DNA from 4 places in the Sphingomonas sp. OTU376 genome. Region 1 is predicted to be linked to each of the others. Evidence: predicted binding sites of a transcription regulator. Region 1 holds the regulator's gene; each other region holds the start of a gene.
The links. Region 1 encodes LexA, which represses DNA repair genes until DNA is damaged. Its sites were predicted from a motif close to GTTCCNCNCTTGTTCT; they were not measured.

Region 1 (7,857 bases):
GTGCGCGTATTCGGGCTCTTCCCAGCCCATCGCGCGATAGATCGGCAGCTGGCGGAAGGCATTGTTCAGGTGATCGTCGCCGCGGATCACATGGGTCACGCCCATGTCGTGATCGTCGACCACCACCGCGAGCATATAGGTCGGCGTGCCGTCCGAACGGAGCAGGACGAGATCGTCGAGCTCGGCATTGTTGACGGTCACCGGGCCCTGGACATGATCCTCGATCGTCACCGCGCCTTCGCGTGGCGCCTTGAGGCGGATGACATAGGGCGCGCCTGCGGGGGCTTCGCTCTCGTTACGGTCGCGCCAGCGGCCGTCGTAGCGCAGCGGCTGCTTGTTCGCCTTCTGCTCGGCCCGCATCGCCTCGAGTTCCTCGGCGGTGGCGAAGCACTTATAGGCGTGGCCATTGGCGAGCATTTCGCGCGCCACTTCGGCGTGCCGCGCGGCGCGAGAGAACTGATAGACTTCCTCGCCGTCCCAATCGAGATTCAGCCAGCGCATCCCGTCCAGAATCGCCGAGATCGCCTGATCGGTCGAGCGCGCGCGATCGGTATCCTCGATGCGCAGCAGGAACTTGCCGCCATGGTGGCGGGCGAACAGCAGGTTGAACAGCGCAGTGCGCGCACCGCCGATGTGAAGGAAACCCGTAGGCGACGGCGCGAACCGCGTGACAACCTGTTTCGCACCCGTATCAGATGTTGCGCCCAACCGAGCTTGCTCCCAAACTGTGTTTCCGATGGCCCATTCAGCCACCGAGGGCGCCCCTAGCACGGGGTTCACCTCCCTTCAAATGGGGGGAGGGGCAGTGTTTCGCCAGATTGGAGCTGCAATCGAGCATTGGCTGGAAGCCGAGCGCGCGCAATTGCCGCTCTGGCTGCCGGTGGCGCTGGGCGGTGGGATCACCGCCTGGTTCCTGCTGCCGGACACGTCGCGCTGGATCGGTTTCCTGCTGGCTTCCTGCGCCGTGGCGGTGCTGGGATTGGCGCTGCCCGGTCGTTTGGGGCGCGCATTGCTGCTCGGCGGACTTGCGATGGCAGCCGGCTGCACGCTGATCTGGTGGCGGGCCGAGCGGGTGGCGGCGCCGGTGCTGGCGCGTCCCGCGGTGGTGGAGATTACCGGACGCGTGGTGCGGGTGGAGCGGATGCCCGCACGCGAAGTGGTGCGGGTGACGTTGCTCCCGGGCCGCACAGACCTGCCGCCGCGGGTGCGGGTGAACCTCGAGACGCGGGACGTGCCTGCCGGCCTGGCGCCGGATGCTGTGGTGAAGCTGCGTGCCCGGCTGATGCCTCCAGCCGAGGCCTCGGTACCAGGTGGCTATGATTTTGCGCGTACGGCGTGGTTCGCTGGACTTGGCGCTACCGGAAAGGGCTTCGATCCCGTCGAGGTTGTGACGCCGGCGCGGGCGGCGGGCGCCGATCTGCGGGCGTCGCTTTCGGCGCATATCCAGTCGCGAGTCGAGGGCAGCGCGGGCGGTATCGCCAGTGCGCTCGCCACGGGTGACCAGGGGGCGATCGCGGAGGGCGATGTCGAGGCAATGCAACGCTCGGGGCTTGCGCACCTGCTTTCGGTGAGTGGGCTGCACGTGACCGCGGTGACCGCGGCGGCAATGCTGCTGGTGCTCAAGCTGCTCGCCCTGAGCCCGACCCTGGCGCTGCGTTGGCGGCTGCCCCTGGTTGCGGCGGGGGCGGGTGCGCTGGCGGCGATCGGCTATACGCTGCTCACCGGCGCGGAAGTGCCGACGATCCGCTCCTGCGTCGCCGCCCTGCTGGTGCTGCTGGCGCTGAGCCTGGGGCGTGAGGCGATCACGCTGCGGCTGGTTGCGGCGGGTGCGGTGATCGTGCTGCTGCTCTGGCCCGAGGCGCTCGCGGGCGCGAGCTTCCAGCTGAGCTTTGCGGCGGTGACGGCGATCGTCGCATTGCACGAGAGTCCATTCATGCACCGCTGGTTCGGCAAGCGCGAGGAGGGGCGGGGCGCGGCGTTGCTGCGCGGTATCGGTTCGCTGCTGCTGACCGGCGTGGCGGTGGAGCTCGCGCTGATGCCGATCGGGCTGTTTCATTTCCACCAGGCCGGGATTTACGGCGCGCTCGCCAATATCGTCGCGATCCCGCTCACCACCTTTGTGATCATGCCCCTGGAAGCGCTGGCGCTGCTGCTCGATGTGGCGGGGCTGGGCTGGCCGGCCTGGTGGCTTACCGATCAGGCGCTGCAGCTGCTGCTCTGGATAGCACGGACCACGGCTGCCGCGCCGGGCGCGGTCGCGGCGTTCCCCACCATGCCGGGCGGCGCCTTTGCGCTGATGGTCGCGGGCGGGCTGTGGCTGGCCCTTTGGCGGACGGGCGTGCGCTGGGCGGGGGCGGTGCCGCTTGTCATGGGGTTGGGCTGGATGCTCGCCACGCCGGCGCCGGATCTGATCGTGACCGGCGACGGACGGCACCTCGCGATCCGCATGGCGGATGGCAGCATGGCGCTGCTGCGCGATCGGGCGGGTGACTATACCCGCGACATGCTCGCGGAAACCGGCGGCAGCGATGTCGAACCGGTTGCCTTGTCCGACCAGCCGGGGGCTGCTTGCAGCCTCGATTTGTGCCTGATCGAGCATCGTGCCGGGGCGCGGGTGTGGCGGGTTGCGGCGACGCGGAGCGGCTATGCCTTGCCCTGGGCCGAATTCACTACGCTATGTCGCAAGGTCGATGTGGTGATCAGCGACCGGCGCCTGCCGGCGGGCTGCGCGCCGCGCTGGCTCAAGCTCGATCGGCCGCAGCTGGCCAGGACCGGCGGGCTGGCTATCGCCTTTGCCAGCGGTCGGGTGGCGATGGTGCGTGGCGGAGGGCGGCATCCCTGGCGCGACCCGCCGAAAGTGCAGCCGGTCTATGTGCCGGAGCAGGGACTTGCACCTGTCCGGACACGAAATCGCTGGCGCTGACAGGGGCTTCGGGCTCTCCTCGCAGCATGATCCGGAACCCGAAGAAAAGCGACACGATCGAAGTGCGGCTGCCCCATGCGGTGAAGCGCGCCTTCATGGAGCAATGCCGGGCCGAAGGGCGGACGGCGAGCGATGTGGTGCGCGGCTATGTCGATGCGCATCTCGCCGGCGACGCGCCTGCGCCAAGCCGGTTGCGCCGCTGGTGTCGCCCTTTGGCCGCCGTAGGGATGATCGGGGCGATCGGGCTGGCCATGCCTGTCGCGGTGACTGCCGCACCGGATTTCCGGCCGAGCTATGCCGCGTTCGATCGCAATCATGACGGAGTGCTCACCCCCGACGAATTCGGTCCGAAGCGCGCCGAGCCGCGAATCCGGTGCGGGGAGCATCGGGTGATGGCGCTGCCGCTGCGCCGGGCCTCGATGCCCGATATTCGCGGGTTGCGGCCCTTTGCCATTTCCGCGTCCGACTTCACCCTGGCCAAGGCCGATGCCAATCGGGACGGCAGGGTCAGCTTCGCCGAATTCGCGGCGCACCGGCTCAGGATGTTCCGCGCCGGCTTCGACCTGCTCGATGCCGATCATGACGGCACGCTTTCGCCCGCCGAATATGCCGCCGCCTGGAACCTGTTCCACTTCCTGGGCCGGCAGCCCGATGTGGCGCCGTTCCAGGAGCTCGACCGCAGTGGCGACGGCAAGGTCGCCTGGAACGAGTTCCTGGCCTGAGCCTCAGTACTTTCGCAGCAGGCCGGCCAGCCGGCCCTGCACGCGGACCTGATCGGGACGGTAGCGCTGGGCGTTATAGTCGCGATTGGCCGGATCGAGCCGGATCATCGCGCCTTCCTTGCGGAAATACTTCAAGGTCGCCTCGGCATCGTCGATCAGCGCCACGACGATCTCGCCGTCGCGCGCCGTCTCGGTACGGCGGATCAGCGCATAGTCGCCGTCGAGAATGCCGGCCTCGACCATCGAATCGCCGGCCACCTCAAGCGCATAATGCTCGCCCGCGCCCAGCAAGGCCGCGGGAACCGGGAGCATCGACGAGCCTTCCAGCGCCTCGATCGGCGTACCCGCGGCGATGCGGCCGTGGAGCGGGATCTCGATCACATCGTTCGCGGGAACTGGTATCTGGGCCGCAGGGGAGGGATTCGAAACGGCCACCGCGGGGGCGGCGGACCTGGCCGCAGCGGCCGGCTTCGCATCGCCGCGCTCGGGCATGCGGAGCACTTCGAGCGCGCGGGCGCGGTTCGGCAGGCGGCGAATGAACTCGCGCTCCTCCAGCGCCGAGATCAACCGATGCACCCCCGACTTCGACTTGAGATCGAGCGCTTCCTTCATTTCCTCGAACGAAGGCGAGACGCCGGTCTCGGCAAGCCGATCGGCAATGAAGCAGATGAGCTCGTGCTGCTTGCGCGTGAGCATCCGGTTTCTCCTGGCGTGGAACAGACTGCGAACGTTTATGCAATGTTCCGCGCGCTTGTCAAGCGATGTCGAGGATTTCCGCCGAGTCGCCCGTTTTCGCCTCCGGCGCCCCGGCCGGACGCACGATCAGGCACGTCGCCCGCGCCAGCGTGCGCAGCATCGAGCTGTCCTGGATCGTCGCGGCAAAGGCGCGGCCCTCGACCAACTCGGCGCGGAGATAGTCAGCGCGCGCGCCCGTGGCGGGCAGCGGTTCACCGAGCGGCACCGACCGGCTGCGCGGCAAGGGATCGGCGGCCCCCGCCAGATGCGCGACCAGCGGCCGCACGAACAAGGTCGCGGTGGCGAACACCGACACCGGATTGCCAGGCAGGCCGAGCAGCATCGCCTTGCCCAGCCGGCCCGCCATCATCGGCTTGCCCGGGCGCAGCGCGATCTTCCAGAAATCGATCTCCGCCCCCGCCGCGAGCAGCGCCGGGCGGACCAGGTCATGATCGCCGACCGAGGCCCCGCCCGTCGTGACGAGCAGATCGCAGTCGAGCGCGCGGAACGCCGCCTCCAGCACGTCCAGGCGATCGGGCAGGATGCCGAGATCGATCAGCTCGACCGGAAGATCGGCCAGCATCGCGGCGAGCAGCAGCCGGTTGGTCTCGGGGATCTGGTCGGGCCCGAGCGGCGCGCCTGGCGGGACCAGCTCGTCGCCGGTGGAGAGCAGCGCCACCCGGACCTTGCGGCGGATGGGGAGGGTGGCGTGGCCGGCCAGGGCGGCAAGCGCGAGGGCGGCGGAGGTGATCCGGGATCCGGCGCGGAGCAACACATCGCCCTCGCTGAAATCGAGCCCGCGCGCGCGGACATTGCCGCCAAGGCGCGGCGGGCCTTCGCCGGCCAGTGCGAGATGATCGCCCTCCCGCGCGGCTTCCTCCTGGACGAGGATGGTATCGGCGCCGGGCGGCAGCGGGGCGCCGGTGAAGATGCGCACGGCCTGGCCCGGGGCGACCGCGCCGGCAAAGCCGCGCCCGGCAGCGCTCTCGCCGATCACCTGCCAGGGGCCGGGCAGATCGGCGAAGCGGATCGCATAGCCGTCCATCGCCGACAGGGCGGAAGCGGGCTGGGTACGGCGGGCAAGGACATCGCGGGCGGCCCAGCGTCCGGCGGCCAGGGCGATCGGCACCGCCTCCTCGGCGAGCGGGGCGGCGCGCGCGAACAGGCGCTGCTGGGCTTCGGCGACGGGGAGGAGAGCGGCGGGCATGGCGCCTGCCTAGGGCAAGCGGGCGGGGGTGCGCCAGTAGGTGGTGCGGGAGTTACGCGGTCATCATCCCGAGAAGTTGATTTCGTTGTGCTCCTGACATTGTCAGCCAAGTGGGGAGCGCTTCTTAGGTCGTAAAGATCTGGAGAGGCGATATTCTAGCGATGGTGGGTTGTTGAAGTGGTTCAGGTGATAGGAGATATGCCGTGGCCGCATGACAAGAAACCGAAATGGTTCAATTTTGCCAAGGGTTTTACTTGAGGGATGGAATTGGAGCAGGCAGAGTTGATTGGAGTTTCATCGGTATCAATACCGATATTTTTCTCTGGTATGCGTGCATTTGGCTCTCTGGGGGCTTGGCCATGTTCGCACTACTTTCTAGCGCTCTGTTGGCCGTAGCGTCACAGCAGGTTCCGACGCATGAAGACACCGAGCTTGATTGTCGGCGATCTGTAGCGCCGATCAACGTGCAAGCGGTTCCGGCACGTATCACGCGATCTGGCATGCCGGGCAATAGCGGGCCGAGGCTCCAAGGTTTCGTCGATCTGCCCGGGGGACGACCATCGGTGCCTGGCATTGATGTTTCCAAGTATCAGGACGAGACCAACTTCAACGCTGCGCGCGTTTGTGGTGCGCGCTTCGCCTATGTGCGCTTGTCGGCTGGCACGCAGGAAGCAAATGAAAGCCAGCTGTTTCGCCTGCATTGGGCGGCAGCCCGCGATGCTGGGCTGTTGACCGGCCCCTATCACAACATGAGTTTCCTTCCGGCAAGGGCGAAATCTTGGGCATCCGCCACCGCGGATGCGAAGGATGGTCTCATGCGGGCGATTATGAACGACGCGGCTGCAATTGCGCAGATGCAGGCAGATATCTTCCTTGATCATCTTGATCAGGTGCTGCGCCTCCAAACCCTGCCGGATCGGTTGACTGAAACGGATGTGCCGGCATTCCTGCCGATCGCGCTGGATCTCAGCTATGATCCTCTGCCTGGCGCGACTGCGGAAGATCGACGCGCATATGGCGCTGTGATCGGACGCATGGCATGCGAATTCATTGCCAGGGTGCACGCACGGCCCAAAACAAAAACCAGTGCCGTTATCCTGTTCGTATCGGCTGATTTCTGGCGAGACTACGACCTCGCCCAGAACACATGTGGCCTCGCTGATCTGCCAGTCTGGATCAGCTACCATCTGGCCAGCGCGGGAGCGCCATCACCTGATGATCCGATGGAGCGCAAAGACCTGGATCGGCTTTGTCGCCCGGATTCGCGGCCCGATCGCTGCATCTTCCAGCAATATTCTTCGTACGGTGGCTTCGCGCTTTATCGCAACGATGCCGTGCTCGACGTCAATCGCTTCTTCGGCAGCGAGGCAGATCTGCGATCCCATCTCCAACTCTATCGCTAGGGAGGTTCGCGCATGCGCAGCATTCAGCAGGCCCTGATCCTTGGCCTGACATTCTTGTTCAGCTACGGCATTGCGGTGGCGGCGCCCTGTTCGCATCCGCGCGCTATGGCACCAGGCAAGTTTGATCTTCCTGATCCGTGGGGCAATGACGGGGGAGTCGTCGTCGACGGATTTCTCGATCTCGCAAGTTCTTCCGGGCCACAAGAAGTCAGCCACGGCGTGGATCTCTATCGCTATCAGGCCCACGCGGACTATGATGAGTTGAAGCGCTGCGGAACGCAATTCGCGATCCTCAAATATGCCCCGAACCAAGCGCACGTTTTTGCCAGCCATGCCGCTGGCCTTGCACGTGTAGGTATCCCGGTGTGGCCCTATTTCTACTTAGGAATGGACAGCGCCTATCGATTTAACCGGGAACGTTTTGAAGCGGCCGATCCGAGCAACGCCGATTATGCCGCAATGGCGGAGACGGGGCGGGCGGAAGCGCGCGACATGATAGTCCTTTATCGCTCGGCCACGAATGGCGCGCTTCAGGGCTCTTTTGGGGGAATCTCCGGACGCGTGGTCTTCCTTGATGTCGAGGACAAGCTCGATACCTCTGGCAAGTCGGCGATGAGGTGGCGTGCGGCGCATGGGCTTGGTTCCTATGCGCCGCTCCCAGTGCGTGGTGATGAGATCAATCGCGAGACCACGACCCGCCTGCGCTATTCTCGCCTCTACGCGTCCAAAGTTGCGGGTTGGATCCAGGAATTTCGCGCGGCCTTTCCCGACGCGATTATTGTACTCTACACCAGTCCAAGCGTGTTCACAGATTATTTGATAAATGGCCGGATCGACGATTTCGCTACCTATCATGGGTTGCCGGTG
Region 2 (7,857 bases), on a different contig from region 1:
TGTTCCCCGGCCTTTGCCAGGGAACTGACGAGCCGACTTCCTACAGTGCCTGGACCGCGACTCGCCAAAGTACACAAAGTACAGGCCAAGAAGCGGTTTTAGCGCCGCTCGATCACCCCAATTCGAGGCTGACGTCGCGTGTCGCGCAATATGATTGCGTGCGCGTGATCCTATTTTCGCCAACCGCGTCAAAGAGCAGCCGGCCCGAAGGCTGGCTGCGCGAGCCCAGCAGGCTAAATCCTACATTGCAAGCCGGCGCTTCTGCACGAGCAGCAGCCCGACCAGGCTCAGCATCCCGGCCCCGGCGAGATAATAGCCGACCAGCTCCAGCCCGCCCTGCTGGACCAGCCAGGCCGCGATCAGCGGGGTGAGGCCACCGCCGAGGATGCCGCCCAGGTTGAAGGTCACGGACACGCCGGTATAGCGCACGCGCGCCGGGAACAGGCTCGGCAGCCAGGCGCCGAGCGGTCCATAGACGAACCCCATCACGAACAGCGCGAAGGCAAGCCAGATCGCGACGCTGGGCAGCGAGTCCGGCCCGAGCATGAGGGTCATCGTCAGACCCACCGGCACGGTGAACAGGCAGCCGAGCATCAGCACGCTGTTGGCGGTGCGCTTGTCCGCGCTGATCCCGGCGACGGCGATGCCGGCCGCCATGAACAGGATGGCGATCAGCTCGATCCCCAGGAACGTCTCGCGGTCATAGCCGAGCGTCTTGGTGCCGTAGCCGATGATGAACACGGTCGAGATATAGAACAGCGCGAAGCAGGCGATCGTGCCGACGGTGCCGGCGAAAGTGGCGAGCGCGCTGGTGCGGAACAGCTCGCCGATCGGCACGGCGGGCGGCGCTTCCTTCTCGGTCGCCGCGACATATTCGGGCGTCTCGGTGATCTTGAGGCGTACCCACAGCCCGAGGAACACCAGCACCGCGCTCGCCAGGAACGGCAGGCGCCAGCCCCATTCGCGGAAGGTCGCCTCGTCCATCAACGCGCCGAGCACCAGGAAGAAGCCATTGGCGAAGATGAAGCCCACCGGCGCGCCCATCGGCGGGAAGCTGCCATAGCGGTTGGCCCAGCCCGGCGGCGCATTCTCCACCGCGAGCAGGCTCGCCCCGCCCCATTCACCACCGAGACCCAGCCCCTGGCCGAAGCGCAGCAGGCACAGCAGGATCGGCGCGGTGACGCCGACCAGCGCATAGCCGGGCAGGAAGCCGATCAGCACGGTCGAGATACCCATGAGCATCAGCGAGGCGACCAGCGTCGATTTGCGGCCCAGCCGGTCGCCGAAATGGCCGAACAGCACTCCGCCCAGCGGCCGCGCAAAGAATGCGACGGAGAAGCTGGCATAGCTGGCGAGCTGCGCGATCCAGGGCTCGCTGGCGGGAAAGAACAGGTCGGGGAACACCAGAGCCGCCGCGGTCGCATAGATGTAGAAATCGTAGAATTCGACCGAGGTGCCCACCAGGCTGGCGAACAGGATGCGGCGGTGCGATGCGGCGGCTTTGGTCATGCCCTCTCCCCTTTGATCCTCTCCTTGGATCGATTGACCGCAAAGGGGAAGCCCGTTCATCGGCCGGACAGTTTCGCCCGCGTACCGGAAAATCCTCAGCGACCGGAAGTCAGGGAGACGGGCGATGCGCGAATCGGCAGGCAGGCGGCTGGCTTATGCCACGCTGTTCGCAATCCTGGCCGGGCTGCTCGTCGCCTTCTGGAACCCGATCGAGCATTTCAAGGCGGATCTGCGCGCCGACGGCCAGGGATTCAAGTTCAGCATCGAGCTGGCGAGCCATCTGCTCGAACTGGGCGCAAAACGGCTCTAGCGCCCTTCCAATATCGTCATCCCTTTCGTGCGGCTCCATCTTCGCGCCATCGCTGAGATCCCGGCTTTCGCCGGGATGACGGATGCGACTAGGGTACGGGAATGCGCATCACCGGCCTGGCGGCATTCGCCCCGCTCCTCCTCGCCTCCGCTGCCCCGGCACCGCATTACGCCGTCGTCCCTGGCTGGCCGATCCTGCCAGAGGGACGCGTGCTCGGTCCCTGTTCGGGCGTCGCGGTGAACAGCAAGGGCGAAGTGCTGGTCCTCCACCGTGGCAATCGCGGCACCGATGCCAAGGGGCTGGTGCCGGTGAAGGAGCCGGTGGTCGAAGTGTTCGACGCGATGACCGGCAAGCTCAAGCGCGAATGGGGCGCCGGGCTGTTCGTGGTGCCGCATGGGATCAGCATAGGCCCCGGCGATCATGTCTGGATCACCGATACGGGCACCAGCCAGGTCTTCGAGTTCGCACCGGACGGCACATTGCTCCGTACGCTTGGCGAGCGGGGTGTGCCGGGTGCCGATGCGACGCATTTCGATCGTCCCACCGATGTCGCGCCGATGGCGGACGGGAGCTTCTATGTCGCGGACGGCTATGGCAATTCGCGCGTCGCGCGGTTCGCTGCTGATGGGAAGCTGCTCTTCCAATGGGGCTCGCGCGGTACCGGGACGGGCCAGTTCAATATCCCGCATGCGCTGGCGGTGGATGGATCGGGCCGTGTCTATGTCGCCGACCGGGTGAACGACCGCGTCCAGGTCTTCGACGGCATGGGGCACTTCCTCACCGAATGGAAGTCACCCGTGATCGGCCGCCCCTTCGGCCTGGCGCTGCTTCCCGGCAACCGGATCGCGATCCTCGACGGGGGATCGAACCCGGACAAGGTGCCCGATCACGACGGCGTGACGATCGCGGCGCTCGATGGCCGTCAGGTCGAGCATTTCGGGCGGATGGGCAACCAGGACGGCCAGTTCTGGATCGCCCATGACATCGCCGCGGACCGGGCCGGCAATATCTATGTCGTCGATATCGCCGGCCAGCGCGTGCAGAAGTTCGCGCGGCGCTGAGGCTTAGAGCCCCAGCACCTTCACGCCGTTGAGCATCGCCCAGTAGAGGCAGCCCGAAAGCGCCATCGCCGCCGGCAGGGTGAGCAGCCAGGCGAGCGCCAGGTTGCGCACCGTGCGGCCCTGCAGGCCCGCGCCGCTCGCCACCGATGCGCCGGCGACGCCCGAGGACAGGATGTGCGTGGTCGATACCGGCAGGCCGAAGCGATCGGCCGCCAGGATCGTGCCGGCTGCGACCAGCTCGGCCGAGGCTCCCATCGCATAGGTCATGTGCTGCTTGCCGATCTTCTCGCCGACGGTGACGACGATCCGCTTCCAGCCGATCATCGTGCCGAGGCCAAGCGCGAGCGCGACGACGATCTTCACCCAGAGAGGGATGAAGCGCGTGCCGGCTTCCAGCTTCTTCTGATAGTCGCCCAGCGCCTTGAGCTCCTCCGCCTTGTAGCCCTCGGGCTTCTTGGTCGCGAGCTTGGTGGTGTCGAGCACCAGATACATGTCGTTGCGGACATTGCCGGTGGCTTCCGCCGGAACCTTGCTCAGCGCGCCATAGCCCTGGACGCGGCCGGTTAGATCCCTGGACAGGCTCTCGAGCGCAGCGAAAACCTCGGGGGTCTCGGCCTTGCGCTGCTGGAGCGCGCTGGTGAGCACGGTGCGGGCCTGGGCCGGCGCCAGGTCGGGCAGGCCGTTGCTGCGCGCGTCGAACACGGCCTCGGCGATGTTGGCGGTCTGCACATAGGCGGGCGTGGCGCTCGCCGACTGGGTGCGGTTGAGCGCATAGGCGGTGGGCGCGCAGCCGATCAGGATCAGCATGATCAGGCCCATGCCCTTCTGGCCGTCGTTCGAGCCATGGCTGAACGAGACCGCGGTGCAGGTGAAGATCAACGCGCTGCGGATGCCGATCGGCGGCGCGGTGTTCGGCATCGGTGAGGTGTAGAGCTTCTGGTTGCGCAGGAAGACCCGCATCACCAGCAGCAGCGCGATCGCGGCGAAGAAGCCGATCAGTGGCGCCATCCACAGGCCGGTGAGGATCTTGGTCGCCTGGCTCCAGTCGACGCCGGCGGTGCCGCCGCGCGAGCCCGCGTTGATGAGCTGGTTGGCGAAGCCGACGCCGAGCACCGAGCCGATCAGCGTGTGCGACGACGAGTTGGGCAGGCCGATATACCAAGTGCCGAGGTTCCACAGCACCGCCGCGAGCAGCAGTGCGAAGATCATCGCGAAGCCGCCCGAGGATCCCACGTTGAGGATCAGTTCGACCGGCAGCAGCGTGATGATCGAATAGGCGACGGCGCCCGACGACAGCATCACGCCGAGGAAGTTCCAGAAGCCCGACCAGACGACGGCGAAATGGGCGGGCATCGAATTGGTGTAGATCACCGTCGCGACGGCGTTGGCGGTGTCGTGGAAGCCGTTCACGAACTCGAAGCCGAGCGCGATCAGCAGCGCCAGGCCGAGGAAGAGGAACACGCCGGTGGCCAGCTCCTCCCCTACCCCCTTGGTGTCGGTCAAAACGCTCCAGCCGGCAAAGGCCAGCCCGCCCACCATGATCGCCGCGAACAGCAATTTGGCGAGGGGATGCGTCTTGTAGTCGAATCGGGGGCCGGGCTGCGGTTGGTCAACCGGTGCGGCTTGGTCCAGAGCGAGTGATGCCATGATATGCGCGCCTCTGGCCGGAGGGTGTGACAGCCTTATGACAAACGCATGACAGGCCCATGGATCGGCCAGTTTGCGTCATTCCGGCACGCGATTACGGGTCCTGTTCGGGCCAGGGCGGATTAGCACCGAATGGGCCTCAACTCACTTTGCCAAAACCTGCGGGGCGTCGGACAACCGGAGTGCCTGATGTTGGCAAGGAGACAAGAATGAAGGAACTTTCATTGCTCGCCGCCTGTGCAACGCTTGCCCTGATGGGCTCCGCGATGCTTCCTTCTTCGCAAGCCATGGCGCAGACCAATCCGAACTGCCTGCCTGAGCTGACTCCGGACGCGCCGCCGCCGAACCCCGAGGACAATTGCGACGAGGTCGGCAATCCCGAGGAAGGCGGCACCGACAATCCGCCGCCTCCGCCGCCGATTCCGCCCAGTGCTTTCGCACGGGCCGACGCGATCGCGCTCCGCGAGATCTACGTCTAGATCCGCTCCTGGCGAGACGGTTGGGCGGGATCGCGCAACCGTCTCCATCCGCCGCCATCAGCGCGGCGTGTCCATCGATTTCAGAAGCGCAGCTGCATATAGGCCTTGGGCCCCGGCTTGATCCCGCGATTGCCCCCCGGCGCGCTCATGAAGCCGCGTCCGCGCAGCCGCCGCAGCCAGGCGAAGCCCAGCTCGACCTTGTCCGACGCCTCGAAGCTCAGCCGCGCCCCGGCGTAATGGCGGGCATCGCGTACCATGCCGCGATCCGCATCGAAGCGCGGGGCCTGCGCCACGGCGCTCAGCCCCAGCCAGGTGTGCCCCAGCACTTCCTTCTGCACGGAAAAGCCATAAGAGGCCTTGGTCTCGTCCGCCCGCCAGGCTTCGCTCGGCTCGCGCACGGTCGCGCTGGTCCGCAGCCACAGGCCGGAGACATGCTCCTCGTTCTTCACCCGGATTTCCGGCCGCAGCACCAGATAGGCGGTCTGCGCCGCCGCAATCGCCTGAGCACATGCCGGCGCACAGGCGAAAACCGCCCCCGCCGCCGCAATCAGACTCGCCCCCCGAATCATCATTATCCCAGCTCCCCAGCTGCGGGATTTGGCCGCCAACCGATGGTTGACGGCAATTAGGTATTATTGCGGGTTTGTTGCAGACGCTAGTGCATTGTTGCGATTGTATTTCCGATGCCTGTGCATAACTGCTCCTGCGCGCGGAGCTTGCGGCCGCCCAAAGCGTTCCCTAGTTGTTCGCCATGACCCTGCCCGTAGAGACCGACAATAACGCCCCCTATCTGAGCGGCCTGAACCCGCCCCAGCGCGAGGCGGTGCTCACTTCCGAAGGGCCGGTGCTCGTCCTCGCCGGCGCCGGCACGGGCAAGACCGCGGCGCTCACCGCCCGCCTCGCCCATCTGCTCTGGACGCGGCGCGCCTTCCCGTCCGAGATCCTGGCGGTCACCTTCACCAACAAGGCGGCACGCGAGATGAAGGAGCGCGTCGGCCGCCTCGTCGGCGCTGCGGTCGAGGGCATGCCCTGGCTCGGCACCTTCCATGCGATCGGCGCCAAGATGCTGCGCCGCCATGCCGAGCTGGTCGGGCTGCAGAGCAACTTCACCATCCTCGATACCGACGACCAGCTCCGCCTGATCAAGCAGCTGATCCTCGCCGCCGATCTCGACGAGAAGCGCTGGCCCGCCCGCCAGCTCGCCGGGCTGATCGATGAATGGAAGAACAAGGGCCTGACCCCCGCCGAGATCGGCGCCGGCGAGTCCGAGCGCTATGCCAATGGCCGCGGCGCCGCGCTCTACTTTCTCTATCAGGAGCGGCTGAAGGCGCTCAACGCCTGCGACTTCGGCGACCTGCTGCTCCACATGCTGGTGATCCTCAAGACCCATCGCGACGTGCTGGAGAGCTATCAGCAGCGCTTCCGCTACATCCTGGTCGACGAATATCAGGACACCAACGCCGTCCAGTATCTCTGGCTGCGACTGCTCGCCCAGGAGCGCAAGAACATCTGCTGCGTCGGCGACGACGACCAGTCGATCTATTCGTGGCGCGGCGCGCTGGTGGAGAACATCCTCAAGTTCGAGAAGGATTTCCCCGGCGCCAAGGTGATCAAGCTCGAGCAGAATTACCGCTCGACGCCGCACATCCTCGCGGCGGCCAGTGGCGTGATCGCCAACAACAGCGGCCGCCTCGGCAAGACGCTCTGGACCGACAAGGACGAGGGCGAGAAGGTCAAGGTGCTCGGCGTATGGGACGGGCCCGAGGAGGCCCGCCGCGTCGGCGAGGAGATGGAAGGCCTCAATCGCGGCGGCAAGTCATTCGACGACATGGCGATCCTCGTCCGTGCCCAGCACCAGACCCGCGAGTTCGAAGACCGGTTCATCGCGATCGGCCTGCCCCACCGCATCCTGGGCGGCCAGCGCTTCTACGAGCGCATGGAGATCCGCGACGCCGTCGCCTATCTCCGCGTCATCGCCCAGCCGGCGGACGACCTCGCCTTCGAGCGTATCGTCAACACGCCCAAGCGCGGCCTGGGCGACAAGGCGCTGGCGAAGGTCCACCAATATGCCCGCGCGGCGCAGGTGCCGCTCACCGTGGCGGCGGCGCGCATCCTCGATACCGACGAACTGACGCCCCAGGCCCGCCGCGCGCTCGGCAACCTGGTCGGCGACATGGCGCGCTGGCGCTCCATGGGCAACGACCTCCAGCACCCGGATCTTGCCCGCATCGTCCTCGACGAGAGCGGCTATACCGCGATGTGGCAGGCCGATCGCACCGCCGAGGCCGCCGGGCGCCTGGAGAACCTCAACGAGCTCGTCCGCGCGATGGAGGAGTATGAGACACTCGGCGCCTTCCTCGAGCACGTCTCGCTTGTCATGGACAACGAGACCAATGCCGACGAGCCCAAGGTGACGATCATGACGATCCACGCCGCCAAGGGCCTGGAGTTCGACACGGTGTTCCTGGTCGGCTGGGAGGAAGGCATCTTCCCCTCGCAGCGCGCGCTCGACGAGGGCGGCAACGCGTCGCTGGAGGAGGAACGCCGCCTCGCCTATGTCGCGATCACCCGCGCGCGGCGAAAGGCCTTCATCCTCCACGCCGCCAATCGCCGCATCTACGGGCAGTGGAACTCGTCGATCCCCAGCCGCTTCGTCGCCGAGCTGCCCGAGGCGCATATCGACAGCGAAAGCACGATGACCGGCGGTGCGAGCCTGTGGCAGGCGAACTGGAGCGAACGCAGCGACCCCTTCGCGGATGTGTCTCGCGGAACGGGAAGAGGCCCGGGCTGGCAGCGCGCCGCGGGCGTGGACATGAAAAACCCCGGCGGCAGCTTCACCTCCCGCACCTTC
Region 3 (7,857 bases), on a different contig from region 1:
GGAAGGCAAGCTCGACGCGCCGGGCGATCCCGAGCCGGCTGTCCTGCCGATGCACGGCACCACCACCAAGACCGACAGCTTCGAGGATTATGGCCAGTCCTGATCCCGCGGCAGTGCCCGGCGCGGACCTGCCCGTCCGCGTCGCGGCACTCTACCAGTTCACGCGCTTTCCCGATGTCGAGAGCCTGAAGGCTCCGCTCCTCGCCTTGTGCGAGGGGCTGGGCATCAAGGGCACGCTGCTGCTCGCCAATGAAGGGCTGAACGGCACCATTGCCGGCAGCGACGACGCGATCGCGCAACTGCTCGACCATGTCCGCGCCCTGCCCGGCTGCGCTGGGCTCGACGTGAAATATTCGCGCGCCGCGGCGATGCCGTTCGACCGGATGAAGGTCCGGCTCAAGCGCGAGATCGTGACGATGGGCGAGCCGGACATCGATCCGCTCACCGATGTCGGCCATTATGTCGCGCCCGCGGAGTGGAACGCGCTGATCGACGCGCCGGACACCATCGTGATCGATACGCGCAACGCCTATGAAGTCGCGCTAGGAACGTTCGAGGGCGCGATCGATCCGGAGACGCGCAGCTTCCGCGAGTTCCCCGGGTGGTTCCGCAAGTTCCGCGCCGCGCGCGAGGCGGACGGTCCGATGCCGCGCGTCGCGATGTTCTGCACCGGCGGCATACGCTGCGAGAAGTCGACCGCCTTCCTCAAGGCGGAGGGCATCGACGAGGTCTATCACCTCAAGGGCGGTATCCTGGCCTATCTGGAGCAGGTCCCACCCGAGCAGAGCCGCTGGCAGGGCGAGTGCTTCGTGTTCGACCAGCGCATCACCGTCGATCATGCGCTGCAGCCGCGCAACCGCAGCCTCTGCCCACGCTGCCAGGGCCTCATCGCCAGTGAGGATGCGCCCTGCCCTGCCTGTGACGATCTGGCCTTCCGGGATCACGCATAGGCATAGGGCCCGCCGGCGGTCAGCGCCGCCTGATAGGCCGGGCGGGCGTGAATCTTCGCGATCCAGCCAGCGATGTGCGGGCGGCCTTCGGTGGCATTGGCACGGCTGACCGCGGCTTCCAGCGGGAAGCTCATCATCACGTCCGCAGCGGTGAATTCGGCCCCGGCGAACCAGGGCCGCGCGCCCAGCTCGCCCTCGACATAGTCGAGATGGACGTCGATCATCGGCTGGAACTTCTTCTGCGCCATCTTGCCGAACAGCGGCACCCGGCTCAGCACCAGCTTGGTGAAGAGCGGGGGCATGAGCGAGCCCTCGGCATAGTGCAGGAAATGCCGCCAGCGCAGCGCGTCTTCGCGGTGTCCCGGCGCGCCCAGCTTCCCATCGCCCAGCGCGACCAGATATTCGACGATCGCCCCGGTCTCCGCAATCGCCTGCCCGCCATGTTCGATCACCGGCGACTTGCCGAGCGGGTGCACGTGCCTGAGCTCGGGCGGCGCCAGCATCGTCGCCTTGTTCCGCTCGTAGCGCCGCACCTCATAGGGCAGGCCGAGTTCCTCAAGCAGCCAGAGCACGCGCTGCGAACGGGAATTCTCGAGATGGTGGACGATTACGGTCATGCAGCTTCCCCTGGACGGCGCGGGCGTTGCCGGGCCGAGATCGACTTGACGATGGTCCGCCCGCCCTGTGGCGGCAAGAGGCGCTTCGCGCGATCGAGCGCTGCGTCGATCAACGCGATCACCGCCGGTTCGTCGAGCAGCGCCACGTCCTTGAGGCAGACATAGCGTCCCACCTTGCCTTCGCCCTGCAACAACCCTTCCGGATCGGGCAGGCCGACGCCTGGGAGGAAATAGAGCAGGATGTTTCGGGGATAGATGGCGAGGCTGAACACGGCCTCGGACGTCTTCTCGCCAGGGCCGTAGCCGATCGCCAGCGCGTTGTAATTATCGTAGACGAGTTCGGTGGCGCCGGGCAGCCGGCTCCGCAACACCGTCCGGGCGGCGCGAACACGGTCGGCAATCTCCGATGTGAAGCGATCGATGAAGACCTCCACCTGGGCCGCAGTCGCCGCGGAATCCCCAGGATCGGCGGGTGTCATGCCCCACCCCCGACTGCTTCGAACTGGAGCGCGCGCTTCGCCGGATCGGCATCGACCAGCTTCACCTGCAACGCGGTGCCGGGCGCCGCGCCGGGCGCATCGATCCGGGTGACCACCGGCAGGTCGGAGAGCTGCATCCGCGCGCCGCGCATGTCGACATCGGTGACAACGGCGGCAAAGGTCTCCCCTTCGCGGCCATCAAGGATCACGGCTTCGGCAAGGTCGATCACCGCGCGGTCGATCTGGCCGCCCAGGGCATCGGCCCGGCCCATCACCTTGGGCAGACGTGCAAAGGCGTCGCTGACGGCCCCGGGCACCGGCTGGCCGTTCATCACCGCGAGCGTGGCACGGATCACATAGCGATCGGCGAGCCGGCGAAGCGGCGCGGTGGCATGAACATAGGGCGCGGCGACCGCGGCATGCCACGGCGCCGCTTCGGCGCTCCATGGCGCATAGCTCGCGCCCTGCCCTGCCCGGCGGATCGCAAGCATCAGCGCCGCCTGATGCGGATCGGCCGCATCCAGACCGTCGCGGAAGCGCTCGAGCGGCAGAGCCTCGGGCCATGCGATGCCGAACGCCCGGGCGCTGTTGCGCAGCCTGGCGACCGCCGCGGCATCGGGCTCGGCCATTACCCGGAACAGGCCCGTGTGATGGGCCTGCAGCACCTCCGCGATCGCGAGGTTCGCCGCGAGGGACAAGGCAGCATTCTGGTCCTCGGACGGATGCCGCGCGCGGAAGGCCAGCGCATAGCCGCCATTAGAGCGGCGGGCGACTTCCTGCTCCGGCGGATCGACCCGCGACGCACCGCGTGCGGCTTCGGCCAGCGCGATACGGCGTGCCAGTTCGGCGAACTGGGGTGGTAGCTCGCTGTCAGCCACTGTTTCATAGGCGAGCTTGGCGCGGCTGCGGACCAGCGCGCGCTCTGCTTCCTCGAGCTTCACCGCACCATCGGGAGCGACGCGGACGGTGAAGATCACGGCGGGACGGGGGCCATCGGGGAGGAGGCTGGCCGCGCCTTCGCTCAGCACCGGCGGATAGAGGCTGGCCTTGCCGTCGGGCAAGTAGAGCGTCGTGCCCCGGCGCCAGGCCTCGGCGTCGACCGGATCGCCGTCCGTGACGAACCAGGCCACGTCGGCGATGGCGTAGCGCAGCAGCAGGTCATTGCCGCTGGTCTCGATCGCCAGTGCCTGGTCGAGGTCGGTGGCGCTGGCGGGATCCAGGGTGACGAAGGGGATGTCGGTTCGGTCGACATGCTCGTCTGGTATCCGCCGGGCAGCGGCTTCCGCGGCTTCGAGTACCGGCTGGGGAAAGGCGCGCGGTACCTGGTACTGGGTTCGGATCGCGGTGAGGCCATTGGCCAGCACGCAATCGGGATCGAGAACTGCCTTCATCCCTGCATCTTAGCGCCCCCCGCAGCGGTGCAAATTCCAAAAATTCGCCGCCGGTCGCGCAAGGCGAGGGATTCGAACCGCCCTCCTCCACAAACGGGAAAGACCCGGCGCGGGGCAACGCGCCGGGTCTTCCGATGGGGCTGAGCCCGTGACCGCTGCCACACGCGTCGCACGCGGGCGCGGCCTGATATTCCATTATAGATCGTCGTCGCCGTCCTCGGCGTCGGGACCCGCCATAAGTCCCTCGGCAACCTTCTCGGTGCGCGCGCGGATCGCCTTTTCGAGACGCTCGCGCAGCTCGGGATTGTCGCGCAGGAAGTTCTTCGAATTCTCGCGGCCCTGGCCGATCCGGACGCTGTCGTACGAGAACCAGGCGCCCGACTTCTCGACCAGCCCGGCCTTGACGCCGAGATCGAGGATCTCGCCGATCTTCGAGATGCCCTCGCCATACATGATGTCGAACTCGACCTGCTTGAACGGCGGGGCGACCTTGTTCTTCACCACCTTGACGCGGGTGGTGTTGCCGATGATGTCCTCGCGGTCCTTGATCTGGCCGGTGCGGCGGATGTCGAGGCGGACCGAGGCGTAGAACTTGAGCGCATTGCCGCCGGTCGTCGTCTCCGGATTGCCGTACATCACGCCGATCTTCATGCGCAGCTGGTTGATGAAGATCACCATGCAGCGCGAGCGGCTGATCGAGCCGGTGAGCTTGCGCAGCGACTGCGACATCAGGCGGGCCTGGAGACCGACATGGCTGTCGCCCATCTCGCCCTCGATCTCGGCGCGCGGCACCAGCGCGGCGACCGAATCGACCACCAGCACGTCGATCGCGTTCGAGCGGACCAGCGTGTCGACGATCTCGAGCGCCTGCTCGCCGGTATCCGGCTGCGAGACGATCAGCTCGTCGATATTCACCCCGAGCTTCTTGGCATAGACCGGATCGAGCGCATGCTCCGCGTCGACGAACGCGGCGACGCCGCCGGTCTTCTGCGCCTCGGCGATCACATGGAGCGCCAGCGTGGTCTTGCCCGAGCTTTCCGGACCATAGACTTCGATCACGCGGCCGCGCGGCAGGCCGCCGACGCCGAGTGCGATGTCGAGCCCGAGCGAGCCGGTCGAGATCGCCTCGACCTGCATCGCCTCCTTGGAGCCGAGCTTCATTGCCGAGCCCTTGCCGAAGGCGCGGTCGATCTGCGCCATTGCGGCGTCGAGCGCCTTCTGCTTGTCCGAAGAAATCGCCATGTTGCCGTCAATCACCTTGAGCGAAGCTGCCATTGGAAGTCCCCGTCGCTAGAAGGTTTAGCACGCTGCATCAACCTGTGTTGGAACGCCGTGTATCGCCTTTGTTCCGCAAGAACAAGAGCGGAACGAAATTTTTGTTCCATAATCGTTCCACCTGCCCGGCAACGGGGCCGCGCCGGGCTTTCCCTGCCCCCTTCGCTTCAATAGGCTGGGCCCGAATACAGGGGGGAATGCAATGCGCGTGGCGACCGGAACGCTGTTCGGCAGGAAATCGCTCACGCTTGTCGAAGCGGGCGAGCCCGGCGCCGACCCCTGGCATTTCCTGGCATTCGAGGATGTCGAGGCACGCGAAATCATCCGGTTGGATGCGCGCTACCTGCTCGTGATCGGCTGCCGCGCCGCGCCCGAAGTGGATCCGGTCGCCCTGTTCGACCTGGTGGAACGGCGGCGCGTCTTCGAGATTCGCAGAAAGCGGCTTTCCTCGAATCGCTGGTGCTATTCGCCGGCGCGCCGCGCGTTCTTCTTCGCCCAGCATGACAAGGACTGGCGCTTCGACACCCTTTACGAGCGAGCGATCGACGGGGAGATCGATCAGCAACATCGTATCGACGGCTTCCGGATCAGCGAGTTCGAGGCCCGCGAAGACGGTACCATCGCGTGCGTGGAACAGGGCCTGCACGAGGACCGGATAGCGATCCTCGATCCCGCGACCGGCGAAGTGCGAATGACCCATCTCCCGCACCCGCCGCATGGGAGCCAGCCCGAAACCCGCCTGCGCTGGCTGAGCCCCGACGGGCGCTGGGCGCTGCGCAACCATCTCGACACCCTGCCCCGCGCCAGCGGGCGCACCGGCCTGCTTGCGCGTTTCCTGCGCAGCGCCCCCGCGGACAAGGCGCGCCACCCGGACCTGAGCGATGGCGAGCGGCGCTTCGGGATCGCGCTGGACCTGGTCCCGCTCGATCCCGAGGGAGCGAAACGCACCATCGTCATCCGCTACATGTCGCTCGCCGAGTTCAAGGGACTGCCCAGCTTTGGCGAAGTGCTGGATGCGCTGGCCAGCAGCGGCGAGCCCCTGCTTCCGCTGCGCGAAGGCAGCGAGGAGCCGATAGAAGACAAGCTGTTGCTGCACCTGCTGCACCATCTGCACGGCCTGGCATGGGACGCGGACAGCAAGGGGTTCACGGTATTCTTCGTCGATGTGCAGCGCCATGTGACGATCGACGGCGAGATCGGACCGCTCGAGCCGGTGACGGACTGGCGCAATCGGGACAAGCTGCCATCGCTGTCGGCGGACGTTGCGCGCGAGACAGCCAAGCCCATCTTGCGCGGCCGATCGAGCCAGCAGGTGGCGCTGGCCGACCTGAGCGGCCCCGCCATCACGGCCGCGCTGGACGAAATGCGCCAGCGGATCGAGACGCAGGGACCGGAGGCGCTGTCCTTTGCCGGGGTGCTTGCCTTCCGCTTCAAGACGGGTGGCAAGTCGATCGGCGAGAAGGCGCTGTTCCAGGCGGTGCGCGACCTGCCCGCCGACGAGCAGGCGGCGCTGCTGCCGGCCTTGCGGGCCTTGCTGGCCAGCTATGGCAGGACGGCGGGCAGCCCCTCCTGGCTCTCTTCGGGCAGTTCGGACACTGCCCCCGGCGCGCTTGCCGAAGCCGCGCTGGCACTGGCCGAGCTGGACGAAAATGCCTTCCTGTATCTGCGCGAATGGATCGCCGCGCTCGATCAGGAACATGACCAGATCGCCTCGGAAAAGCTGTTTCCGATCATCGCGCGGCGCACGCGCTTTGCGACGCCCGAGGCGCTGCGCTTCGGCCTGTGGTTCTTCCTCCAGCAATGGCAGACGGTTTCCTATCAGGACCACTGGCTGGGCCTGTTCGCGGCGGCGCCCGGCGTGATCGAGCCCGCGCCCTTCGCCCGGATGGCGCTGGAGGAAAGCCGCGCGGTGGTGGCTGCCAGCGAGGGCGCCAGCAGCCTTGAAAGCGGCCTGGTCAATCTGTGCGAGGCGATGCCGGACGATTTCTGGGGCAAGGCGGCCACGCGCGAGCTGGAACGGCTTTTCGGCGAGGCGATTGCGATGGAAGCGGACAGTCGTTAGCCCGGCGCAATGACCCGCATCGTCGGCCATGTCAGCGCGCTCAATCGCTATCCGGTCAAGTCGATGGCCGGCGAGCGGCTGGCCGCGGCCGAACTCGACTGGCAGGGGATCGAGGGCGACCGGCAATATGCGTTCGTCCGCGCCGCCAACGGCACGCGCTTCCCCTGGCTGACCGCGCGCGAGGTGCCGGCGATGGTGCTGCACCGGGCGCGGTTCGAGGAGCCAGGCAAGCCCAAGACCAGCGCGGTGACGGTGGACACGCCCGACGGCGCGACGCTGGGGCTGCGCGATCCGCTGCTGATGGCGCGGCTGGAGGAAGCGGCGGGCGAGCCGGCCTCGCTGATCCAGGTGGCGCGCGGCGTCTATGATTCGATGCCGGTATCGATCCAGACCAGCGCCGGCCACGCCGCGCTGGAGGCGGCGCATGGTGAAACGCTCGCGATCGACCGCTTCCGGATCAACGTGATCGTGGAGAGCGATGCCCTGCCCGGCGATTGGCAAGGCAAGCGGCTGGCGTTCGGCGACGGCGATACCGGCGCGGTGGTGCAATGCGCCGACCCGATCCAGCGCTGCGTGATCGTGACGATCGATCCGGTGACCGGCGCGAAGGAACCGCGGGTGCTGCGGACGGTCGCCCGGGAATTCGGGGCTTGCTACGGGATCTATGCTGGGCCTGCGCGGCCGGGGGTGATCCGGGTTGGGGATGTGGTGCGGGTGGTGGATTAGGGCCTCGGGTGGCTAGCAACTATTCCGACGGTAACTCGGCGCGACAGGTATGCGTTGCAATATCTGCCATCTCGCACGAGTAACCTCCATCCTAAAAACCGCCATTCATTACAACCGCGAGTGAAAAATTATGGCTTTAGTTATAATTACTTAATTTGAAATTATAGCAATCAAATTAAATATTCGAATATTTTGATGACATTGAAATTCTTCAGTTCGGCACCACCTTTTCTGAAAGGTGGAATCGCATGAAAGTCGGCCGTAATATCCGCTGCCCCTGCGGCAGCGATAAGAAATTCAAGCATTGCCACGGGGCTTCGGGTGTACGCCATTTCCCGCATATGCCCGACATCTCCC
Region 4 (7,857 bases), on a different contig from region 1:
TGAAGACCGGGCCAAGCGGCACGTTGATGCCGGCGACGCCCTGGACGAGGCCGCCGTCATAGGCCTTGCCATCGGCCGGGAGCGGGATGCCGGCATTGGCCTGCTCGTCGAACCGCTCATAGCCGCCAAGGATGCCGACATAGGGCTCGATCCCGAAGGCGCGGGTGCCGTCGGGCGCGGTCTCGGCGACGCTGGTGGTGGTGGCGGTGCTGTCCGTGTCCTGCGCCTGGGCGGCGGGGACGGCGAAGGGCAGCGCGGCGAATGCCGCGGCGGCGAGGATGTTACGCATGTTGGGGGAAACCTCGTGATTACTTCAGACACACGCCCCGCCAATGCCGCCCTGGATACGCGGGCGCTGGCGGCGGGGCTGTATGGGAAATGCGCGAGGAGTCAGTAGGTTGCGGGGTGGGTTTGATTGCGGTGGGGGTGTTGCTTGGGGGACACGGTTGGAAATACCAGCCATCACAACCCAAACATATTGCCACCCGTATTATTCACCACCTAGCCCCCGAAGGATATCATCAAGCGCTTTATCGGCACCAACAGCCTTCCTCCGAGCTGACCGGCGGAGAACAGACATCAACTGATAGTAATTAGCAATACCCTCGTAACCATCAACCATATCTGTTATATCTGTGTCGTTAAAACTATCCACAATCTGATCAGAACTATCTTTTAGCTCCAATATCTCAAGGGGCTCACCATCCGCATCCCTAGTATATTTCAGATATACGTATCTACCAGAAAGCGTACAATATAGATCGTTATTAAAACCAATTTCCCAATCAACATCACCAGACATCGTCTTTTCAAAAAGACGGCGCACGAGAGTTTGATATTTTTCCTTGAGCGTGGCCATCATCCAATATCCTTTTCAAGGATAATCTTAATCGCCGACAAGGTCTCGTAATTAGACCTAATTGTAGAAGCGACCTTCACTGCGTTAGGAAACGCGCCCTTGCCAGCAAGGGCTGCATCAACCTTATTACAAAACGAAGTAGTATGCTCAGATATCTGGCGTATCTGATCCATCATACCTTCAGACAATCCTAAAGATGCATGTTGAACCCGAATCATAGCCTTCCTCGCAAGGTCGTAGCTATCCGATGCATGCCTCCAACTTTCAGCTTCCAAGTGCCGCTTACAGGCATCCATGGCGAATTCCGCCTCGGATATATCTCGATAAGCGCTGTACCTATCCAATTTAAACCGGAACGATTGAACAGCGTCTTTCGCCGCATCTGCCGCTGTGGTTGCTTGGTCTGCTGATCGCTTTGCATCTTTCGCCTGCAAATACGTTAGCCTTAGCCCCCACACGGTTAGTCCGAAGCCAAGAATTCCCAGAGCCAAGCCGACAAGGCCAAGTGATGCCGAACCGGCTGGGCTTATTAGCCAGTTCCACATCGAATTCGCCTCGTCTTCCCTTTACTCCGCCGCAACCCCGGACCCCGAGAACATGTCCGGCCCGCCTTCGGCCGCGTCCTCATTGGCCACCGGGGTGGCCTTGGCCTTCTGGCGCTTGTCGAACGAATCCCAGACCTCGCCCCAGTTGCCGCGGGTCGCTGCCTTTGAATATTCGGTGGCGCGGGTCTCGAAGAAGTTGGCGTGCTCGACGCCGTTGAGCAGCGGGGCGAGCCAGGGGAGCGGGTGCTCCTCGACCATGTAGATCGGCTTCATGCCGAGCTGGCCCAGGCGCCAGTCCGCGATGTAGCGGACATACTTCTTGATCTCCTTGGGCGTCATGCCGTTGACCGGGCCCATCTCGAAGACGAGGTCGATGAACGCGTCCTCGATGCGCACCGTCTTCTGGCACATGTCGAGGATGTCGTCGCGGACCGCGGGGGTGAGGCAGTTGCGCTCCTTGCAGAAGGCGTGGAACAGCTTGATGATGCCTTCGCAGTGCAGGCTCTCGTCGCGGACCGACCAGCTGACGATCTGGCCCATGCCCTTCATCTTGTTGAAGCGCGGGAAGTTCATCAGCATCGCGAAGCTGGCGAAGAGCTGCAGCCCTTCCGTGAAGCCGCCGAACATGGCGAGCGTCTTGGCGATATCCTCGTCGCTGTCGACGCCGAAGGTGCTGAGATAGTCATGCTTGTCCTTCATCTCCTTGTACTGGAGGAAGGCGGCATATTCGGTCTCGGGCATGCCGATCGTGTCGAGCAGGTGCGAATAGGCGGCGATGTGGACCGTCTCCATGTTGCTGAACGCGGTCAGCATCATCTTGATCTCGGTCGGCTTGAACACGCGGCCGTATTTCTCGTGGTAGCAATCCTGCACCTCGACATCGGCTTGGGTGAAGAAGCGGAAGATCTGGGTGAGCAGGTTGCGCTCGTGATCGGTGAGCTTCTGCGCCCAGTCGCGGCAATCCTCGCCCAGCGGCACTTCCTCGGGCAGCCAGTGGATCTGCTGCTGGCGCTTCCAGAAATCGAACGCCCAGGGATATTCGAAGGGCTTGTAGGTCTTGCGGGCTTCGAGAAGCGGCATGGGAGTTACTCCGGGATGAACTTGGGAAAGGAAGGAAGGGCGGGCGCGAGCGGGGCGGTCATGCCGCGCCTCCCGCCAGGGTGAAGACGGCGGCGAAACCGCCGAGGAACAGGCCGAGCGCGAGCAGCATCATGCCGGCGATGCGCAGGGCGTAGGTGGTGGCCTCCGCCTCGGGCAGGCCGAGCGCGGCGCGCGCCGTGGCGGGCCTCACCAGCGTGGTGAGGCCGGCGGCGCCCGCGGCTCCGGCGATGCCGGCCATCAAGGCGAGGCTGCGGGTCATTCGTGGTCGATCACCGTGGTGTCGCCGCGGCGGACGGTGCGGTCGCGGTAGACGACCCTGGTCACCCGGGTGCCGCGATTGGCGCCGACGCCGAACACGCAGATGCCGAGGAAATAGCCGAAATCATACCAGCCGCCATTGTTGGGCACGGCATAGACCGCGACGTCGGGCACGATCAGCGAGAGGAACCACGCCACCGGGAAGATGAAGCCGTGCCAGAGGCCGAGCAGGAAGCCCGGCGCCTCGGGCTGGACGGCCGTGGGTATCTGCTTCGCGCAGGCGGCGAGCAGCAGGAAGGCGGCGACGGACAGAGTGCGGAACGGCTTCATGCAATCCCCCGAACGGGTGAGTGACAGGCTGCACGCGCGGCTGCATCGTTTCCCCGCCGCGCGCGTTGAGCGTGCGAAACCGTCCCCCAAGGAGAATGGCGATGACCGACGTGAGTGCAATCAAGGAGCATATGGAAGTGATCGGCGCCGACGGCGTCCATGTCGGTACCGTCGACCATGTCGAAGGCGAGCGCATCAAGCTCACCAAGAAGGATAGCGGGGCCGAGATCGAGGGCGCCGAGGGCTCGCATGCCGGGCACCACCACTACATCTCGCTCGGCCTGGTCGCCGGCGTGGAAGGCGATCAGGTCCGCCTGAGCGCGAACGCCGATGTGGCGGTCGAGATCTTCGAGGAAGAAGCCTGAGCTCAAAACCCCTCTCCCTTTGGGAGAGGGGCAAGCCGCGAAGCGGCGCGGGGTGAGGGTGAGCGCGATGCAGCTTGCGATTGGCGACCCTCACCCTTCCCACTCGGCTTCGCCGAGCGGGCCCCTTCCCTCTCCCAAAGGGAGAGGGAAATTTGGGCGATCACGCCGTCGGCGTTTTCCAGCACATCGTTGTTCCAGAACCGCAGCACGCGATAACCCTCGGACTCGATAAAGCGCGTGCGGCGCGCATCATATTCGACGGCCTCCGCATGCTGGCCGCCATCCACCTCGATCACCAGACGCTCGGCGAAGCAGAGGAAATCGACGCGATATGGCCCGACCGGGGCCTGAAACCGCCACTTCCTGTCGGGAAAGGCAGTGCGCAGCGCGCGAAGCAACCTCTTCTCAGCTTCCGTGGCACCCCGCCGCAACTCTCGAAGCTGCGGCACCGTGCCTGACGGTTGATCCTGATAGAGGCGCACTCGCCCTCACCCTTCCGCCGCTTCGCGGCTCCCTCCCTCTCCCAGAGGGAGAGGGATTATTGCCTCACTGGCACGCCAGGCATTCGTCGTAATCGGTCGACTCGCCCAGGTTGAACTGCGGCTTGTCGATCGTGTTGTCGGCTTCCACGCCGCCCGCGAAGCCGGCGCGCTGCACCGACTTGGAACGCAGATAATAGAGCGACTTGATGCCGAGCTCCCAGGCGCGGAAGTGGAGCATCAGCAGGTCCCACTTCTCGACATCGGCCGGGATGAACAGGTTCAGCGACTGCGCCTGGTCGATATAGGGCGTGCGGTCGCCGGCGAGTTCGAGCAGCCAGCGCTGATCGATCTCGAAGCTCGTCTTGTAGACGTCCTTCTCTTCCGGCGTGAGAAAGTCGAGGTGCTGGACCGAGCCGCCCTGCTCGAGGATCGAGTTCCACACCGCATCCGAGTTCTTGCTCTTCTCCGAGAGCAGCTTCTCCAGATACGGGTTCTTGACCGAGAAGGAGCCCGACAGCGTCTTGTGCGTGTAGATGTTGGCCGGGATCGGCTCGATGCAGGCCGAGGTGCCGCCGCAGATGATCGAGATCGACGCGGTCGGCGCGATCGCCATCTTGCACGAGAAACGCTCCATCACGCCCATGTCGGCCGCGTCCGGGCACGGGCCGCGCTCGACGGCGAGCGCCATCGAGGCCTGATCGACCTGCGCCTTGATGTGCTTGAACATCCGCAGGTTCCAGCTCTTGGCCATGGCGCCTTCGAACGGGATGCCGCGTGCCTGGAGGAAGGAGTGGAAGCCCATCACGCCGAGGCCGACGCTACGCTCGCGGCTGGCCGAATAGGCGGCCTTCTCCATGCCGGGCTCGGCGCGGTCGATATAATCCTGCAGGACGTTGTCGAGGAAGCGCATCACGTCCTCGATCAGGTTCTTGTCGTCCTTCCACTGATCCCAGGTTTCCATGTTGAGCGACGAGAGGCAGCACACGGCGGTGCGCTCATTGCCCAGATGGTCCTTGCCCGTCGGCAGCGTGATTTCCGAACAGAGGTTCGAGGTCGAGACCTTGAGGCCCAGATCACGGTGATGCTTGGGCATGTTCGAGTTCACGTGATCGCTGAACACGATGTACGGCTCGCCGGTGGCGAGACGGGTCTCGACCAGCTTCTGGAACAGAGCGCGCGCATCGACCTTGCCGCGCTCGGACTGGTCCTTGGGCGAACGCAGCACCCACTCCTCGCCGTTGCGCACCGCTTCCATGAACGCGTCGGGGATCAGCACGCCGTGGTGCAGGTTCAGCGCCTTGCGGTTGAAGTCGCCCGACGGCTTGCGGATCTCGAGGAACTCCTCGATCTCCGGGTGCGAGATGTCGAGATAGCAGGCGGCCGAACCGCGGCGCAGCGAGCCCTGCGAGATCGCCAGCGTCAGCGAATCCATCACGCGGACGAACGGGATGATGCCCGAGGTCTTGCCGTTGAGGCCGACCGGCTCGCCGATGCCACGCACCGAACCCCAATAGGTGCCGATGCCGCCGCCGCGCGAGGCCAGCCAGACATTCTCGTTCCAGGTGTCGACGATGCCGTTCAGGCTGTCCGGCACCGAATTGAGGAAGCAGGAGATCGGCAGGCCGCGGCCGGTGCCGCCGTTCGACAGAACGGGAGTGGCGGGCATGAACCACAGCTTCGAGATATAGTCGTAGATGCGCTGGGCGTGCGCCTGATTGTCGGCATAGGCCGAGGCGACGCGCACGAACAGGTCCTGGAAATTCTCGCCAGGCAGCAGATAGCGGTCGCGCAGCGTTTCCTTGCCGAACTCGGTGAGCAGCGCGTCACGCGAATGATCGACCTCGACATCATACGCACGCGGCGCGACGGTCTTGGAATCGGTCTTCTTGCGCAGCTTGGGCGCGGCCTTCTCGGCAGCGGCCTTGGCTGCCGCATCCGTGGCGGCCTTGACGGCAGCGGTGGGGGCTTCGGCGACGGTATCGTTCACGCTGTTTTCCGTGTCCCTGAATTCCATGACAACACCCCTGATAAAGCTTCACGCGCCTCTCGCATTGGAGAGACATCAAATCCCGACTCAAGGGGCGCCGATACTATCACCGGCTCGGTCGATCGCGAAGAACAAAACATGTCCATCACACCTCGTCCCAGGCACGAGTCGACCCCTTCCGCATATGGGTATGCGGCGGAGAGTCCACCAGTGCTTGAGCTTGCCCCTCAGTGCAACCACAACAGATTGTGCCAAACCGAGTCCGGGCACAAGAGCCGAAATGGTTAATATCCACAACGCTTCGTCGCTAAAATGACTCGCTTCACAGCAGCTGCGCAACTGCTGCAATGCCGCGACGCGCGGACTTTCCTAGGGTTTCCGAAAGGCAAGGGAACGAACGCGGAACGTAAATTTTTTTAACGTGGAGGACTCATGGCGACCACAAGGGCTTGTGGTTGACCGTTCGGAAGCACCGCAGATGGTGGCTGTCCGATTGTTCCCGGCGAAAGCCGAAGCCCGGGGTCACACGCAGCATGGCAAAGAAACCCTGGGCCCCGGCTTTCGCCGGGGAACCGGGTGCCCGGATGCCCGCTCACCCCAATGAGCGACGGCGTACTACACCGCGCGGCAATTGCTGATTGCGCCGCAGCCATGCGACTATACCAAGGTGCGCTTGCGGATCGTTCCGCCGCATGCGGAATTATATCGGGATGGCAACGAACGGGGCAGAAGCGGAGGATCGGGACGCCTGGCAACCGGCGCCGCACGAACGCTCGCCCATCCCCGGATCGCCGCCCACCCCCTGGCACCCGCTGTCGCGGCGCATCGCCTATTTCTCGGTAGCGGTGCTGGTGGTGATTTCGGGCTCGCTGGGCAATGCGATCGTCACCGCCAACCTGACCACGCTGCAGGGATCGCTGGGGCTCTATTCGGCCGAGATCCAGTGGCTGCCGACCGCCTATGTGATGACCAATGTCTGCGCCAACATGGTGCTCATCAAGTTCCGCCAGCAATTCGGCATAAGGCTGTTCACCCAGATCTTCCTGATCGCCTTCGCGCTGACCACCGCCTCGCACCTGCTGGTCCACAGCTTCGCCAGCGCCGTCGCGGTGCGCGCGATCAGCGGGATCGCGGCGGCGGCATGCAGCACGGTGGGGCTGCTCTACATGGTGCAGGCCTGGACGCCCGAGCACCGGCTGAAGGGCATCGTGCTCGCCGTATCGCTGCCGCAGATCGCCGTGCCGCTGGCCCGGCTGTTCCCCAGCGAGGCCTTCGAGCCCGATCGCTGGCAGACCATGTATCTGTTCGAGCTGGGGCTGGCGCTGTTCTGCCTGGCCGGGGTGCGGCTGCTGGTGCTGCCCCCGGTCGAGCGGATGAAGGCGTTCGAGCCGCTCGACTTCGTGACCTTCCCGATCTTCGCGGTGGGCATCGCATTGCTCTGCGCGGTGCTCGGGCTGGGCCGGTCGGTCTGGTGGTTCGAGGCGCCCTGGGTAGCGCCGGCGCTGATCGGGGCGATCGTGCTGATCCCGATCGCGGTGGTGATCGAGCATAACCGCAGCAATCCGCTGCTCAACACCCGCTGGCTGGGCAGTGGCGACATCGTGCGCTTCGCGCTCGTCTCGATCCTGACCCGGGTGGTGCTTTCGGAGCAGTCGATCGGGGCATCGGGCCTGCTGACCGTGCTCGGCATGGGCAATGACCAGATGCGGATGCTCTATCTGGTGGTGCTGCTCGCCACGTTGGCCGGCATCGTGATCGGCGCGCTGACCATCGATCCCAATTTCCTGGGTGGGCCGATCCTGGTGGCGCTGGCGCTGATCTGCGTCGGTGCGCTGATCGATTCGGGATCGACCAGCCTGACCCGGCCGCACGACTTCTATTTCAGCCAGGCGCTGATGGGTTTCGCCAGCGCGCTGTTCATCGGCCCGGC

Region 2: the regulator LexA is predicted to act here: its motif matches at 5,740-5,755, upstream of AAHM44_RS09355 (ATP-dependent helicase).
Region 3: the regulator LexA is predicted to act here: its motif matches at 4,791-4,806, upstream of recA (recombinase RecA).
Region 4: the regulator LexA is predicted to act here: its motif matches at 6,193-6,208, upstream of AAHM44_RS05865 (ribonucleoside-diphosphate reductase subunit alpha).

Annotation. Positions count from the first base shown of each region.
Region 1 covers NZ_JASATQ010000022.1:16,529-24,385, forward strand. Annotated here, with positions in the region: gene gltX (glutamate--tRNA ligase) at 1-708, opposite strand, end outside; gene AAHM44_RS11335 (ComEC/Rec2 family competence protein) at 791-2,923, shown strand; gene AAHM44_RS11340 (EF-hand domain-containing protein) at 2,950-3,645, shown strand; gene lexA (transcriptional repressor LexA) at 3,649-4,341, opposite strand; gene AAHM44_RS11350 (molybdopterin molybdotransferase MoeA) at 4,400-5,587, opposite strand; gene AAHM44_RS11355 (glycoside hydrolase family 25 protein) at 5,947-6,990, shown strand; gene AAHM44_RS11360 (hypothetical protein) at 7,003-7,857, shown strand, end outside.
Region 2 covers NZ_JASATQ010000016.1:62,396-70,252, forward strand. Annotated here, with positions in the region: gene AAHM44_RS09325 (MFS transporter) at 241-1,509, opposite strand; gene AAHM44_RS09330 (hypothetical protein) at 1,634-1,819, shown strand; gene AAHM44_RS09335 (peptidyl-alpha-hydroxyglycine alpha-amidating lyase family protein) at 1,921-2,880, shown strand; gene AAHM44_RS09340 (inorganic phosphate transporter) at 2,884-4,527, opposite strand; gene AAHM44_RS09345 (hypothetical protein) at 4,737-5,006, shown strand; gene AAHM44_RS09350 (hypothetical protein) at 5,087-5,578, opposite strand; gene AAHM44_RS09355 (ATP-dependent helicase) at 5,758-7,857, shown strand, end outside.
Region 3 covers NZ_JASATQ010000040.1:27,851-35,707, reverse strand. Annotated here, with positions in the region: gene AAHM44_RS16165 (dicarboxylate/amino acid:cation symporter) at 1-103, shown strand, start outside; gene trhO (oxygen-dependent tRNA uridine(34) hydroxylase TrhO) at 90-950, shown strand; gene AAHM44_RS16155 (glutathione S-transferase family protein) at 941-1,567, opposite strand; gene AAHM44_RS16150 (DUF1801 domain-containing protein) at 1,564-2,046, opposite strand; gene AAHM44_RS16145 (RNB domain-containing ribonuclease) at 2,043-3,437, opposite strand; gene recA (recombinase RecA) at 3,633-4,712, opposite strand; gene AAHM44_RS16135 (hypothetical protein) at 4,915-6,774, shown strand; gene AAHM44_RS16130 (MOSC domain-containing protein) at 6,784-7,500, shown strand; gene AAHM44_RS16120 (hypothetical protein) at 7,842-7,857, shown strand, end outside.
Region 4 covers NZ_JASATQ010000009.1:810-8,666, forward strand. Annotated here, with positions in the region: gene AAHM44_RS05825 (opacity protein) at 1-289, opposite strand, end outside; gene AAHM44_RS05830 (hypothetical protein) at 491-859, opposite strand; gene AAHM44_RS05835 (hypothetical protein) at 859-1,404, opposite strand; gene AAHM44_RS05840 (ribonucleotide-diphosphate reductase subunit beta) at 1,426-2,484, opposite strand; gene AAHM44_RS05845 (hypothetical protein) at 2,543-2,764, opposite strand; gene AAHM44_RS05850 (hypothetical protein) at 2,761-3,093, opposite strand; gene AAHM44_RS05855 (DUF2171 domain-containing protein) at 3,195-3,458, shown strand; gene AAHM44_RS05860 (endonuclease domain-containing protein) at 3,461-3,940, opposite strand; gene AAHM44_RS05865 (ribonucleoside-diphosphate reductase subunit alpha) at 4,005-5,954, opposite strand; gene AAHM44_RS05870 (MFS transporter) at 6,638-7,857, shown strand, end outside.